DNA from 4 places in the Salimicrobium jeotgali genome. Region 3 is predicted to be linked to each of the others. Evidence: riboswitches for the same ligand, from Rfam matches in the RefSeq annotation. Region 3 holds a riboswitch; each other region holds the start of a gene.
What was found. A riboswitch is a leader RNA that binds a small molecule or an ion and turns the genes downstream of it on or off. The one in region 3 is predicted to bind S-adenosylmethionine.
Positions count from the first base shown of each region.

Region 1: linked by a shared signal. The riboswitch ahead of AAV35_RS14570 (sodium:solute symporter family transporter) and the one ahead of metK (methionine adenosyltransferase) in region 3 are both predicted to bind S-adenosylmethionine.
Region 2: linked by a shared signal. The riboswitch ahead of AAV35_RS12115 (O-acetylhomoserine aminocarboxypropyltransferase/cysteine synthase family protein) and the one ahead of metK (methionine adenosyltransferase) in region 3 are both predicted to bind S-adenosylmethionine.
Region 4: linked by a shared signal. The riboswitch ahead of metX (homoserine O-acetyltransferase MetX) and the one ahead of metK (methionine adenosyltransferase) in region 3 are both predicted to bind S-adenosylmethionine.

Region 1 is NZ_CP011361.2:2,201,082-2,204,452, forward strand. Features, by position in the region: gene AAV35_RS11010 (dicarboxylate/amino acid:cation symporter) at 1-194, shown strand, start outside; gene aspA (aspartate ammonia-lyase) at 224-1,651, shown strand; SAM riboswitch class I at 1,796-1,903, shown strand; gene AAV35_RS14570 (sodium:solute symporter family transporter) at 1,994-2,512, shown strand; gene AAV35_RS11020 (SLC5/6 family protein) at 2,534-3,371, shown strand, end outside.
Region 2 is NZ_CP011361.2:2,409,400-2,412,770, forward strand. Features, by position in the region: gene AAV35_RS12105 (methyltransferase family protein) at 1-401, opposite strand, end outside; gene AAV35_RS12110 (hypothetical protein) at 722-940, opposite strand; gene AAV35_RS12115 (O-acetylhomoserine aminocarboxypropyltransferase/cysteine synthase family protein) at 1,072-2,385, opposite strand; SAM riboswitch class I at 2,491-2,601, opposite strand; gene AAV35_RS12120 (trans-sulfuration enzyme family protein) at 2,678-3,371, opposite strand, start outside.
Region 3 is NZ_CP011361.2:830,074-833,444, forward strand. Features, by position in the region: gene pckA (phosphoenolpyruvate carboxykinase (ATP)) at 1-127, opposite strand, end outside; gene AAV35_RS04140 (thiol-disulfide oxidoreductase DCC family protein) at 278-655, shown strand; SAM riboswitch class I at 702-804, shown strand; gene metK (methionine adenosyltransferase) at 1,066-2,268, shown strand; gene AAV35_RS04150 (gamma carbonic anhydrase) at 2,372-2,887, opposite strand; gene AAV35_RS04155 (alpha/beta hydrolase) at 2,950-3,371, shown strand, end outside.
Region 4 is NZ_CP011361.2:341,943-345,313, reverse strand. Features, by position in the region: gene AAV35_RS01780 (ABC transporter substrate-binding protein) at 1-1,177, opposite strand, end outside; gene AAV35_RS01775 (DUF2188 domain-containing protein) at 1,489-1,689, opposite strand; SAM riboswitch class I at 1,845-1,955, shown strand; gene metX (homoserine O-acetyltransferase MetX) at 2,064-3,116, shown strand; gene AAV35_RS01765 (polysaccharide deacetylase family protein) at 3,212-3,371, opposite strand, start outside.

The sequences.
Region 1 (3,371 bases), 1.3 Mb from region 3:
TTATGACTTCCATCGGTCTGCCACTCGAAGGTATAGCACTGCTCGCAGGAATCGACCGTATTCTGGATATGATCAGAACTTCCGTGAACGTTCTCGGGGATGCATCAGCCGCAGTCGTTGTCAGCCCGTCTGACAGGAACCGCCCCGATGTTCTGGAAGACGAAGAAAACTACACAACCGCCCACTACGGGTAATAAGAATCCACAGGGAAAGGAAAGATACCATGAACCGTTTATATCGTACAGAAACAGACTCTATCGGAGAAAAAGAGATTCCCGCCGAAGCTTACTACGGCATCCAGACACTGCGTGCCAAAGAAAACTTCCCGATTACAGGGTACAACCTCGATGATTCCATGATTACGGCCGTGGCTATGGTCAAAAAAGCGGCAGCTATGGCGAACAGGGACGCCGGCCACCTCCCTCTTCACATAAGCGAAGCTATCATCGGGGCTGCCGATGAACTGCTGGAAGGCTATTACCATGACCAGTTTCTTGTAGATCCTATCCAGGGCGGAGCCGGTACTTCCGTGAATATGAATGCGAACGAAGTTATCGCAAATCGGGCTCTTGAAATCGCAGGACGGGACAAAGGCGACTACGATTATATCAATCCGAATAACCATGTGAATATGGCACAGTCGACCAACGACGTCTTCCCTACCACAATGCATATCGCTGCTGTAACCGGGATGACCCGGCTGGAACAGACGATGGAAACGATGGCTGATACATTCGGTAAAAAGGCGGCTGATTTCGATCACATCATCAAAGTCGGACGTACGCACCTGCAGGACGCCGTTCCGATCCGGCTCGGACAGGAACTGAAAAGCTACCAGCGTGTGATCGAACGCGACCTCAACCGGATTAGACGCTCCAAAGATAATCTGTTCGAAATCAACATGGGGGCAACAGCGGTCGGTACCGGTCTGAACGCCGATCCGGTATACACGAAGCTCGTAGTGGAGTATCTGGCCGACATCAGCGGACTTCCGCTCAGGGCAGCAGAGAACCTGGTAGACACTACCCAGAACACCGATGCTTACACGGAAGTTTCTTCCGCTTTGAAAAACACTATGACGAGCATGTCCAAAATAGCGAATGATTTTCGTCTGATGGCCTCCGGGCCGAGAACCGGACTGAGCGAAATCACTCTCCCGGCCCGACAGCCGGGCTCGTCCATTATGCCCGGGAAAGTGAACCCGGTCATGCCGGAAGTTATTAACCAGATCGCTTTTCAAGTTATGGGAAACGACCACACGGTGAGCATGGCTTCAGAAGCCGGACAGTTGGAGCTGAACGTCATGGAACCGGTCATGATTTTCAATCTGCTTGAATCCATCACTGTTATGAACAACGGGTTCGGCGTTTTCACGGATCTGTGCCTGAAAGATCTGCAGGCGAACGAAGAAGTACTCCGGGAGAACGTGGAGAAAAGCCTTGGAATCATTACGGCTTTAAGCCCGCACATCGGTTACGAACGCTCTTCACAAATCGCCCAGGAAGGCATAAGAACGGGCAAAACGGTGCGTACCCTCTGTATGGAGTATGAGGTTTTGAATTATGAAGACCTGGAAATTATTCTCGACAGTTATGAAATGACCTACCCGGGTATTGCAGGAGCACACCTGAAGGAAGAAATGACAGTCTGATACAGCAGCTTTAAAGGGACGCCCTTCGGCGTCCCTTTTTTTGAGAACGAAATACAGTCCTGTCTTTTCTATTTTTCGAAATTTCTAAAAAATCATTGACATTCCTTTTCTTCCCCCGGTAGAATGAACGTTAATTTCATACACATCTTATCAAGAGCGGTGGAGGAATCTGGTCCTGTGATCCCGCGGCAACCTGTTCGTAAAGAACAAGGTGCTTCTTCCAGCAGACACTATCTGTCTGAAAGATAAGAGCAGGGACGTTCAGGAGAACCCTTCTATTTTTCTTACGGAAAAGTGGAAGGGTTCTTTTTGTATGTACAGATATGTAAAGGAGGAGAGGAAATGAATTCTTACGGAGTATGGGTCATTACACTGGCGCTGTTATATACGCTCGCGTTAATCATCGTCGGCAACGTGGCAAAGCGGAAAGCCGGCCGGGGCGAGCAATATTTTATAGGGGGACGGACGTTCCGGTGGTGGACGGTCGCTTTCTGTATTACAGGTCTTTTTTCGGGTTCAACGTACATATCGATTGTGGAGCTTTCGTATCTTACGGGGATCTCAGCTATATGGTACGGGGTCGCAGAAACACTGCAGGTTCTCCTGATCGCCCTTCTGCTTATAAAATCGTTCCGGGAGAAATTGATCGTCACCATCACCGGATTGATCGGTGATCAGTTCGGCAGACGTGCCAAAGCTTTATCCGGCGCCATTACGGCCTTCGCTTTCCCGATGTGGTCGGTGGCCACGGCCATTGCATTCGCTTCTGCCTTCCACGTCTTCACCGGCGTGTCTCTGTCTTTATCCGTGGCGTTCACAGCCCTTCTTTTATTCGTCTATTTACAGTCGGGCGGCATGTAGGCGGTCGCCTTTACACAAACGATGAACACTATCATTTTCGCCCTCATGTTCATAATCGGTGCAGCAGCGTTCTTCATTAAACCCGGCATTTCCGGTCTGCAGCAGCTGGCAGTCGAACAGCCCGGGATGTTCGACTGGGACGGAGCCGGTCTTCAGGTCATTCTCGTATGGTTTGCCACATTTCTTGTGAACGTCATTTTAGCTCAGGCTGCTTTCCAGATGGCTCTGTCCTGCAGAACACCGGAAGAAGGGCAAAAAGGACTGATTGTGGCAGAAGTGATGAGCATCCCCTTCATTCTTTTCGGGATCCTCTTCGGACTCTCGGCGGCTGCGGTTGTCCCCGATGCAAGTCTCGGTCTCATAGCACTGCCCCGGTACCTGATGGGAGTCCTCCCCGCTCCGCTGGTCGGGATGTTCTTCCTCGGTATCTGGGCCTGTGCTCTCGGGTGGGGTGCCCCGTGTCAGTTCTCAGGCGCTACAAGTCTCGGAAAAGATGTGGGGAGCGCTATCTTCCCTGACGCTTCTCCCGAAAAGCTGGTCACGTATACGAAATGGTCACTGCTGCTCCTTACAGGCCTGATGATTGTCTTCGGCTTCCTGCGTACGGAACAGTCGGCCTGGTGGAACGTACTCGCCTGGACGATGAGAAATTCCGCAACCTTCGCTCCTGTAGTTGCTGCGCTGTTCTGGCCGCTCGTTACAAAAAGAGCTGTTCTCGGTTCTCTGTTCGGAGGCTTCACAGCAGGCTTGCTCTGGTATCATTTGAGCAACTGGCACCCGTCGGATTTCTTTCTCAATATCCATCCGGTCTGGGTGGGGATGAGCGTCAATATTCTTACCATGATAGTATTCACTGTCG
Region 2 (3,371 bases), 1.1 Mb from region 3:
ACGAGAAGTCCGAACAGACTGCCGTTACTGAGCGCAAAACCGATGACAATACTTAACAGCCCGGTGTATAGCGGATGACGCAATATGCGATACGGGCCGCTGCTGACCAGATGATCACCTTCTCTTACGCTTACGTTCCTTGTGAACTGTTCTTTCAAATGCATAATACCCGAAAGACGCAGCGTTACGCCGACTCCGTAAAAAAAGAGACCCGTCCATTTCACTGCCGGGATTTCCACTTTCCACATATCGACTCCAAGAATCACTGCCACTGCTACGAGCATGGCTGAAAAGATATACCAGAAAGATACTTTCTCCGATTGCCGGGACGCGGGCGAGGAGTATACGAGGAACTCCATCAGCCACACCAGGGAAACAGCTCCAAACAACAATTCGATCATGGCCCACGCTCCTGACTGTAGCCGGTTCCTTCCCGTTTCCCTAAAGCGGACAGCTGCAAACCTTTCCTTTGCAACAATAGAAATACCTACGTATATTCATACAGGAGAGGGGACATCCATATGGCACTGCTTTATTCGCTGGGCATTATTTTAACCGTACTGGCGACTTTCTTCATCATTTTTAAAAAGCTGACAAAATTAAGCTATATCGTTTTTTCTGTAATTTTAATATTTTATCTTCTGCTGCTTGTACTAAGCCCCTGGTTTCTTTTGTAACATAAATATACCAAAGAAAAAGCGAGCCGTCTGAACGGACTCGCTTAGCGGTTGCGGGAGCGGTTGATCGCTTCCCGGATGTGATACAGTTCCGCAAACATTGCTGCAGCAAATACGAGAAGCATGCTGAGCAGTACGGAAATGATGAAGATGGACCCATCCAGATCAAATCCCAGTACTCCTGCAAAACCGATTAATCCACCTATAATAAGACCTATTGCTGCGAACAGAACAATCTTTTGAAACGTCAGCGAATAAAACATGACTTCACCCCATTTTGTAAACTGGACTCTTACCTGTCCTTTCCCCTAAATAACCAGATGCAAAACCGGTGCTTTTCTTCTTAATCCGGCAGAAATATACTTTTTTTCGAGCCCAGTCGCAGTATGCAGGCCTATGACTTGCCTGCAGCCGCCCTGTCCGTCGCCTTCTCAATCGATTCATCCAGGTCATTGATGATATCCTTCACCGATTCGATACCTACGGACAAACGAATCAGTTCTTCTGACACTCCGCTCGCCGCCAGTTCTTCCACGGAGAGCTGCTGATGGGTAGTGGATGCCGGGTGAATGATCAGAGACTTCGCATCTCCCACGTTCGCAACGTGAGACCAGAGAGAGACGTTATCGATCAGCTTCCTCCCGGCGTCTCTTCCCCCTTTAATACCGAAGTTAACGATAGCCCCGTAGCCGACTTGCAAATATTTATCGGCAAGTTCATGCGCCGGATGCTCCTGAAGGCCCGGATAGGATACCCACTCCACATCCGGGTGCGCCTGCAGATGCTTAGCAACTTTCAGGGAATTTTCCGCATGACGTTCAATGCGTAAAGACAGTGTCTCCAGCCCCTGAATAAGAAGGAAAGCGTTTTGAGGACTGAGGCACGCTCCCATATCCCTGAGAAGCTGCACCCGGAATTTAGTAGCAAATGCCACTTCCCCGAGGTCTCTCGAATAAACGAGACCGTTGTAGCTGTCATCCGGCTCCGTGAAGCCGGGGAATTTCCCGTTCGCCCAGTCGAAGGTACCTCCGTCCACGACTACCCCGGCTATAGCTGTCCCGTGACCGCCGATCCATTTTGTCGCCGAGTGGACGACGATGTCCGCCCCCCACTGCAGCGGTTTGCACTGGACCGGACTCGCGAACGTATTGTCTATAATCAGAGGCACTCCCTGTTCATGGGCAATTTCGGATACTTTTTCAATATCAAGCACGTGCAGGCTCGGGTTACCGATCGTCTCCGCAAAGACCGCCTTCGTTTTCTCCGTAATCGCCTTTTTGAAGTTCGCGGGATCTTCCGGATCGACGAATTTCACCTCAATACCGTAACGCGGCAGCGTTTTTGCAAATAAGTTATACGTTCCTCCGTACAGGTTACTTGCCGCCACAATCTCATCACCTGCTCCGGCGACGTTCAGTATGGAATACGCAATAGCGGACATTCCGGAAGCGGTAGCCACAGCAGCCGTACCGCCTTCTAAAAGAGCGATTCTTTTCTCGAAAACATCTACGGTCGGGTTGCCGATTCTTGAATAAATGTTTCCGGGCTCCTCGAGACCGAACAGGTTCCTGGCGTGCTCGGTATCATCAAATACGTAGGATGTCGTCTGATAGATCGGTACGGCTCTCGAACCCGTTGCCGGATCGACCTCCTGTCCCCCGTGCAGGGCAAGCGTGTCCAAATCGTAATTCTTAAATTGCTCAGTCATGAAAAATCCCTCCTGTATAATATATGACAGAGGGTCCGAGTGAGGAGATATAAACAAAAACCCCTTCGATAAGAAGAGGTTTACGTTAAATATATTTACATCCTCCCCTTATCTCTCAGACCTCTAAGATCTGTAGGAATTGGCACCTTTTCAAACCGATGTTTGAAGGTTGCCGGGCTTCGCAGGGCCTAGTCCCTCAGCCGCTCTTGATAAGAGTCGCTATTCAATTAAATGGTATGCTTTGCATTATATACGGAAGCATCCGAAAAAGTCAACAATTTTTAGAAAATTCTTATTTAGAGGCTTCGATCGCCTGTTCCAACTGAGCGGAGATATCGTCCGAACTCTCAATCCCGACAGAGACCCGGACAACGTGGTCGTCGATTCCGAATCTTTCTTTATCTTTAGCGGAAAGGGCACGATGAGACGTCCGGGAAGGAACGGAAACGGTCGTTTCAACTCCGGCAAGACTCGGCACAATTTTGATCCAGCCGAGCGTCCGGTAGAAGGTGTTCATCTCTATAGATTTATTCAGAGCTATCGTAACGATGGCGCCGTTGCCTTCTGCCGATACGTTTTCCGGGTAATAAACCTTCTCCACATCTGCATTTCTCTGCATGGCATCTGCAAGAGCCTGGGCGTTCCGGGACTGTTTTTCCATACGGATTCCTAACGTTTTCGTACCGCGATACGTCAGCCATGCTTCAAACGGACTCAGGTTAGAGCCGAGGGAGACAATTTTTTGGCGTGCTTTCTCTACGAGCTCCCTTTCTCCCGTAAGCACTCCTGCTGTCGCATCACTGTGACCGCCCAGATATTTCGTAGCGCTGTGTACGACGAGGTCGGCGCCCTGCTTCAGTGGCCTCAGCAGGTACGGCGTGGCAAACGTATTATCTATCATGATTTTCAAATCATTTTTACCGGCGATTTCCTGAAGAACTGTCATATCCTCCACCCGGAGGAACGGGTTCGTCACTGATTCTGAA
Region 3 (3,371 bases):
CGGTCAGTGTTCCTTCATTCCTGTTGAGTATGTTTTTCGTAAGGTCCGGAACAGAAAGCTGTACTTGTGTTCCTTCTTCCTCAAGCAGCTCCTCGATGCTTGAACGGTCGCTTCTGGCATGAATCATTTTAAAAACCCGCCTTTCCCTGAAATTCCGCATGTAAGCGATTATTTGTAAATAGTATAACACATTGTCGTTAATAGTCCATACTGCAATTCATTTTTTTAAAATCATCTGCAGCTGCTGTATAATCTGGAGAAAAGGAAGGTGAAAAGGTTGAAGAAATCGATCGTTCTGTACGATGCCGCATGTCCTTTGTGCCTTAAAACGAAAAAGTGGGTGAGCCTCCTGGACCGGGAAAATCGACTGCTCTGGCTGTCGCTGCAGAAGCTTACCGAGTATATTTCTCTTCCCGCTGAAAAAGAAGGACAAATTCGTGAACAATTACATTTATATGATCCTTCGCGCAACGAACATGTAGGGTATGACGCGATCACCTATATATGTAAGGAGTCGCCGCTGCTTCGCTTCGCCGGAAAGCTGATGGAGTTTCGGACTGCGAGGGCGGTCGGAGTTCCGGTTTACCGATTTATCGCTAATAACAGATACAGAGTGGGAATCCACGATTGTAAAGACGGAAGCTGCTCCATCTAATTGACAATCATAGCTGATTTGGTATGATAAAATGCGAACGGTAACTCTCTTATCCAGAGTCGGTGGAGGGACAGGCCCGAGGAAACCCGGCAACCTTCTTTTGATATGGTGCTAACCTGACGCAAGAGTACTCTCTTGGACGATAAGAGCGGAAGGAAATCATCCCTTTCCTCATACGATGAAGGAAAGGTTTTTCTTTTTTAATGAAGGAAATCAAAATTTCTCTTAATAGTATAAACGTTTCCTGAAGGACCTTCCTGTTTTCCATGCATGGTTAATGAAGGAATGGAACTGATTCCGGTTTTCAACCCGTGAAAACAGGGGCCGGAATTCGGAAACAGAATGCAGTATATTAAAGTATGATGCTGGTAAGAGTGCCGTAATCAGAGTTTAAGGAGGAATCATGTAACATGGCAGCAAATCGCCGGTTGTTCACATCTGAATCGGTTACGGAAGGGCATCCCGATAAGATATGTGACCAAATTTCCGATGCAATTCTTGATGAAATACTGAAGGAAGACCCGAATGCCCGGGTGGCCTGTGAGACAATGGTTACCACAGGACTTGTACTTGTCTCCGGGGAAATCAGTACGACGACATATGTGGATATCCCGCAGGTCGTAAGGCAGACAATTAAAGATATCGGGTACACGAGGGCGAAGTTCGGATTCGATGCCGATACCTGTGCCGTCCTTACAGCTATTGATGAACAGTCCCCGGATATCGCGGGCGGAGTGGATGAATCTCTGGAATCGAGAGAAGGACAGATGAGCGAAGAGGAAATCGACGCAATCGGTGCCGGGGATCAGGGTCTTATGTTCGGATACGCAACAGATGAAACGGATGAACTGATGCCTTTGCCGATCTCGCTTGCTCACCAGTTGTCCAAGCGTCTGGCGGACGTGCGGAAAGACGGGACCCTCTCCTACCTGCGTCCGGACGGTAAGACACAGGTGACTGTGGAATATGACGAGAACAACAACCCGCTCCGGGTCGATACGGTGGTCATCTCTACGCAGCATGCCGAAGAGATTACGCTTGGGCAGATTAAGGAAGATTTGATGAAGCACATAATTGTGCCGGTCGTCCCGGAGAAGTTCATGGATGACCAGACGAAGTACATCCTTAACCCTACAGGCCGTTTCGTTATCGGCGGGCCTCAGGGTGACGCAGGGTTGACAGGACGCAAAATCATCGTTGACACTTACGGCGGCTATGCCAGACACGGAGGAGGGGCCTTCAGCGGCAAGGATTCCACTAAAGTGGACCGCTCCGCTGCTTACGCCGCCCGCTACGTTGCAAAAAATATTGTTGCCGCCGGTCTTGCGAAGACGTGTGAAGTACAGCTCGCATATGCCATCGGGGTAGCCGAACCGGTCTCGATTTCCATCGATACGGACGGTACCGGGGAAGTCACGGAAGCCAGGCTCGTGAAAGCTGTGCGGGAACTTTTCGATCTACGTCCGGCAGGGATTATCCGCATGCTCGATTTGAAACGTCCTATTTATCGACAGACGGCCGCGTACGGTCACTTCGGCCGCCCGGCGGATCATTTCCCCTGGGAAAACGTCGATAAAGTGGATTTGCTGAGAGCTAAAATAAAAGAAGAATAGATAGGCCGCACGTACAAAAATCCGAACGAAAGCGTTCGGATTTTTGTTTATTCCGTTAAATTAGAATAGAAGAAAAATACACGGCCGAGGCCAGAACAAAGAATCATTTCTCTCCGCTGTTTTTATAATACTGTCCTTTTTCCACGTAGCTCTTACGTATACGATCCAGTTCTTTGAGGTCTTCGCCGGTCAGATCTCTCACTACTTTAGCCGGGCGTCCCACGGCAAGAGTGCGGGGAGGTATCGTTTTACCTGGAGGAACGAGACTTCCGGCACCGAGAAAAGCTTCTTCACCGATGACGGCGCCGTCGAGTACAATCGATCCCATTCCGACTAAGGCATTCTTTTTGATGGTAGCGGAGTGAAGCGTAACCTGATGGCCGATGGTGACTCCGTCCTCCAGCGTAAGCGGCATGCCCGGGCTCTGGTGGAGAAGACTGAGATCCTGTACATTTGTATTATTTCCGATTCTGACAGGAGCGACGTCGCCCCTGATTACGGTTTTGAACCAGATACTCGCATATTCCCCGATCGACACATCCCCGGTTATGACAGTGTCTTCAGCCACGTAAGCCGTGTCGGCAATTTCGGGATAGTAACCTTTATATTCGCAAATCATCTTCATCCTCCTTATACTGTATATTATAGTAAGTATATCAGAGGAAAACGGAGGTACAAGTGATGCTGAAAGAATACATATCTGTTACGCCAAAAGCCGTAATCGTTGTCGTACACGGGGCTTTTGAGCACGGAGGACGCTACAGGACTCTGGCTGAGAAATTCCAGACGGATGGTTACTCGGTGGTCGTCGGAGACCTTCCCGGTCAGGGAGACGATATAGACAATCGGGGCCATATCCGCAGTTTCCGGCAGTACCTGGATACCATTGAAGGATGGGTGGAGTATGCGAAGGAAGCGGAGGTCCCTGTTTTTCTCCTTGGTCACAGCATGGGAGGGCTTGCCGTTATCCGGGCGCTGCAGGAAAAATCGCTCCCGGTCCAGGGTGTGATTTTATCCTCTCCGGCACTCGGCATAAAGAATGGAGCAAGTAAACCGCTTGAGGCGATGGCCAAGGTGATGGACAGGCTTTCACCATCTCTGCT
Region 4 (3,371 bases), 490 kb from region 3:
TATTACCTTCGTTCGCGTAATTGTATATTTCCTGGGAAATAGGATCTGCGATTTCCTGATCTTCGTACCCTTCGTAAGCAGGAATGAACTTGAATTCTTCCGTTACGAATTTCTTACCTTTGTCAGACGTGTACATCCAGTCGAGGAAATCTTTGGACGCCTGTACCACTTCATCTTCGGATTGCTTGTTTACCACCCAGTAGTTAGGCACGCCTACAGGAATACTTCCTTCATAACCTTCCACCGGAATAGGAAGAAGCCCGACATTGTTTTCGGCGAATTCCTGATCCATGGATTCGATCGTGTTGTACACCCAGTTACCCTGCTGAATCATCGCTACGTTTCCAAGAGAAAAGTGCTCTTCCACCTGCTGGGAATAATCGAGACTCAATACAGGCTGAATGGAATTTTCACTCTGAAGATCCGTGAACTCTTTCATCTGATCTCCCATTGCGAATTCCACAGTCTCCGCTTCATATGCTTCCATTACATCGTGATTGAACTCATCCGCCAGGTAGGCGTTTGCCAGGTGGTTACCCATAACCCACTGTTCTTTGCCGGGGAAAGCGAACGGCGCTTTGATTCCCAATTCTTCTTTATTGGAATTCAGGGTTTCCACGGCACCTTTCAGATCTTCCATCGTCTTGATCGAGGAAGCATCAATACCCGCTTCTTCGAAAACTTTCTTATTGTAAAGAAGTCCATAGCCTTCCTGGTTATAAGGAAGTCCGAGAACCTGATCGTCACGACTTACACCGTTCAACGTCCCCTCAAGAGCCGCTTCGGCAGCTTTCGTATCCGAAACGTCGGCCAGATATTCTTCGTACTCGTCCACGTCCGTCGGTCCGCCGACGTTGAAGACGTCAGGCTCTTCGCCGGAGGAGAAGGAAGTTTTCAGTGAAGCACCGTAATCGTTACCGCCACCGACGGTTTTGACGTTAATATTGACGTCCGGGTTCTCTTCTTCATACATCGATACAAGTTCTTCAAACTGATCTTTGAATTCCACTTTGAATTGAAAAACGTCAACCGTAACCGCTTCGCCGTTGCCGCCTTCTCCTCCACCGTCATTACTTCCGCCGGAAGATTCTTCACCTGAGCCGAACGAACAGCCCGCCAGCACACTTGAAGCCAATAGAGCCGTAGCAATCCCTGAATAAAACTTTTTCTTCTTCATTCCATACACTCCCTTTTACTGTTTCTGATTTTTTGAATCCGCTTACAACTTACACAAAAAAATAAAGGACGCCGGAAAAGTTTGTGCATTCGTTTGCAAAAATATCCAATAAATTACTCCTTCTCCTATGTAAAGAAAAGGACAGGTGACAGAAGCGATACTGTGAATTCGTTTGCACAGTTTCATTGTCTGTATCTTAGCACGATTACAAACATATTACAATAAGTATTCTGAAAAATATGTATCATATTATTTTTTCCATACAAAAAAAGCCGAAGGGGGTACCCTTCAGCTCTTTACGCATAATTAAATTAAAAGCTTCTTTCTTCTTGCACGTTATCGTCCTGATCGAGAATCAGAACTTTACTCGGAGAGTTCTTCTTCGCAATTTCTTCGGCTTTGCTGACTGCGGAATCAAAATCTTCGAAGAAATCCGTCGGAGCGATGTCTTCGATTTTAATGTACCAGCCGTTTTTGTCTTTGTTTTGTACTACGCTATATTCTTTTACCATAATTAATCCACTCCTCTTTTAATAATCGGATACTTTTGATTGTACCCCGCCTCTTTTTCCTTCAAACATATCTCAAATAGTCAGAAAATTAGTTGACATACCTTTCCTCTGGTGGTTATACTTCATAATAAGCTTAAATTGAATAGTTCGTGCGACTCTTATTAAGAGCGGCTGAGGGATTAGGCCCTGTGAAGCCCGGCAACCTTCAAACGTCAGTTTGAAAAGGTGCTACGTCCTACAGATCTTACTGATCTGAAAGATAAGAGGAGGCAATATATAATTCAGCCCTCTTCTTAACTTATCAGAAGGGGGCTTTTTCTATGTATGGGCTCCCCGGCCGCATTACCTATATAATTCCATTGGAGGGAAGACAGATGTCCGTCAATCATATCCGAACTTGTGAAACCGTTTATAAAGAAGTGTCGATCGGGGAGTTCATTTGCGAAACCGGTGAACGGCTGCCGGAAGTCACGCTCGCCTATGAGCAGGCCGGCAACCAGAATGCGCCCCTGCTCCTTATATGTCACGCTCTCACAGGCAATCAGTACACCGTTGGTACGGAAGAAGAACCCGGATGGTGGAGAGGTCTATTCGGAAAAGAAGGGATAGTCCCGGAAGAAGAATTTCAGACTGTCACCTTCAACGTACTTGGCGGCTGTCACGGCTCTACCGGCCCGGCGAGCGTAAACCCCGAAAATGGAGAGGTCTATCGTCTCGACTTCCCTTCCATAACAATCAGAGATATAGTACGGGCTCAGAAACGGGCTCTGGAAGTTCTCGGTTTCACGCACATACATGCCGTGCTCGGCGGGTCACTCGGTGGTATGCAGGTGTATGAATGGGGGCTTATGTATCCGGATGCGATGGATAAGCTGTTTATTCTCGCTTCCACTCCGGCCCTCAGCGATTATGGAATAGCATTCAATCATATAGGGGGAGAAGCGATAAAACGTGACCCGCAGTGGAAAAACGGTAATTATCAGTCGAATGAGGATCTGGACGGTTTCGAGCTTGCCAGAATGACGGGGATGGTCACTTACAGAAGCAGGTCCCTCTTCCACCAGCGCTTCAACCGCCGGCAGAACGAAGAGAATTATCATATCCAGTCCTACCTGGATTATCAGGGGAAGAAGATTAAGAAACGGTTTGATGCCAACAGCTATCTTTACCTTCTCGATGCCATGAACCATCACGACATCACAAGGAACAGAGGCACCCTTGAGGAGACGGCCCAACAGTACAGCGCGGACGTTTATACGATGAGCTTCGAGAAAGATCTCGTATACCCGAAGGAATCCATGGAAGAGTTTTCACTCCTTGCTCCTCACGCTCTGCATTTCCATATAGATACCGAATTCGGGCACGACGGCTTCCTTGTCGAATTCGATAAGTGGGGAGAGTTCATCAGATATCACTTACTGGTTTAGCGGCTGCGGAAGATCCTCTACCAGAAGAGGTCCGGAGCGCAATAAAAAACAGCACATTACCTCCGCCGGAAGTGTCTGTGCTGTTTATTAGAAAATTACATCCCGGCCAGCCGTTCTGCTCCGGACTCTTCCCTGCCTGTGTCCTTCTCCCGGCTCCCGGAGTCCTTCAGTTCAAGAAGCACTTCCCGTAAAAGCGCAGGAGTATTTTCATTCAATCCGCTTACGACAAGCTGCCCGTTCGAACGGGCGGAATTT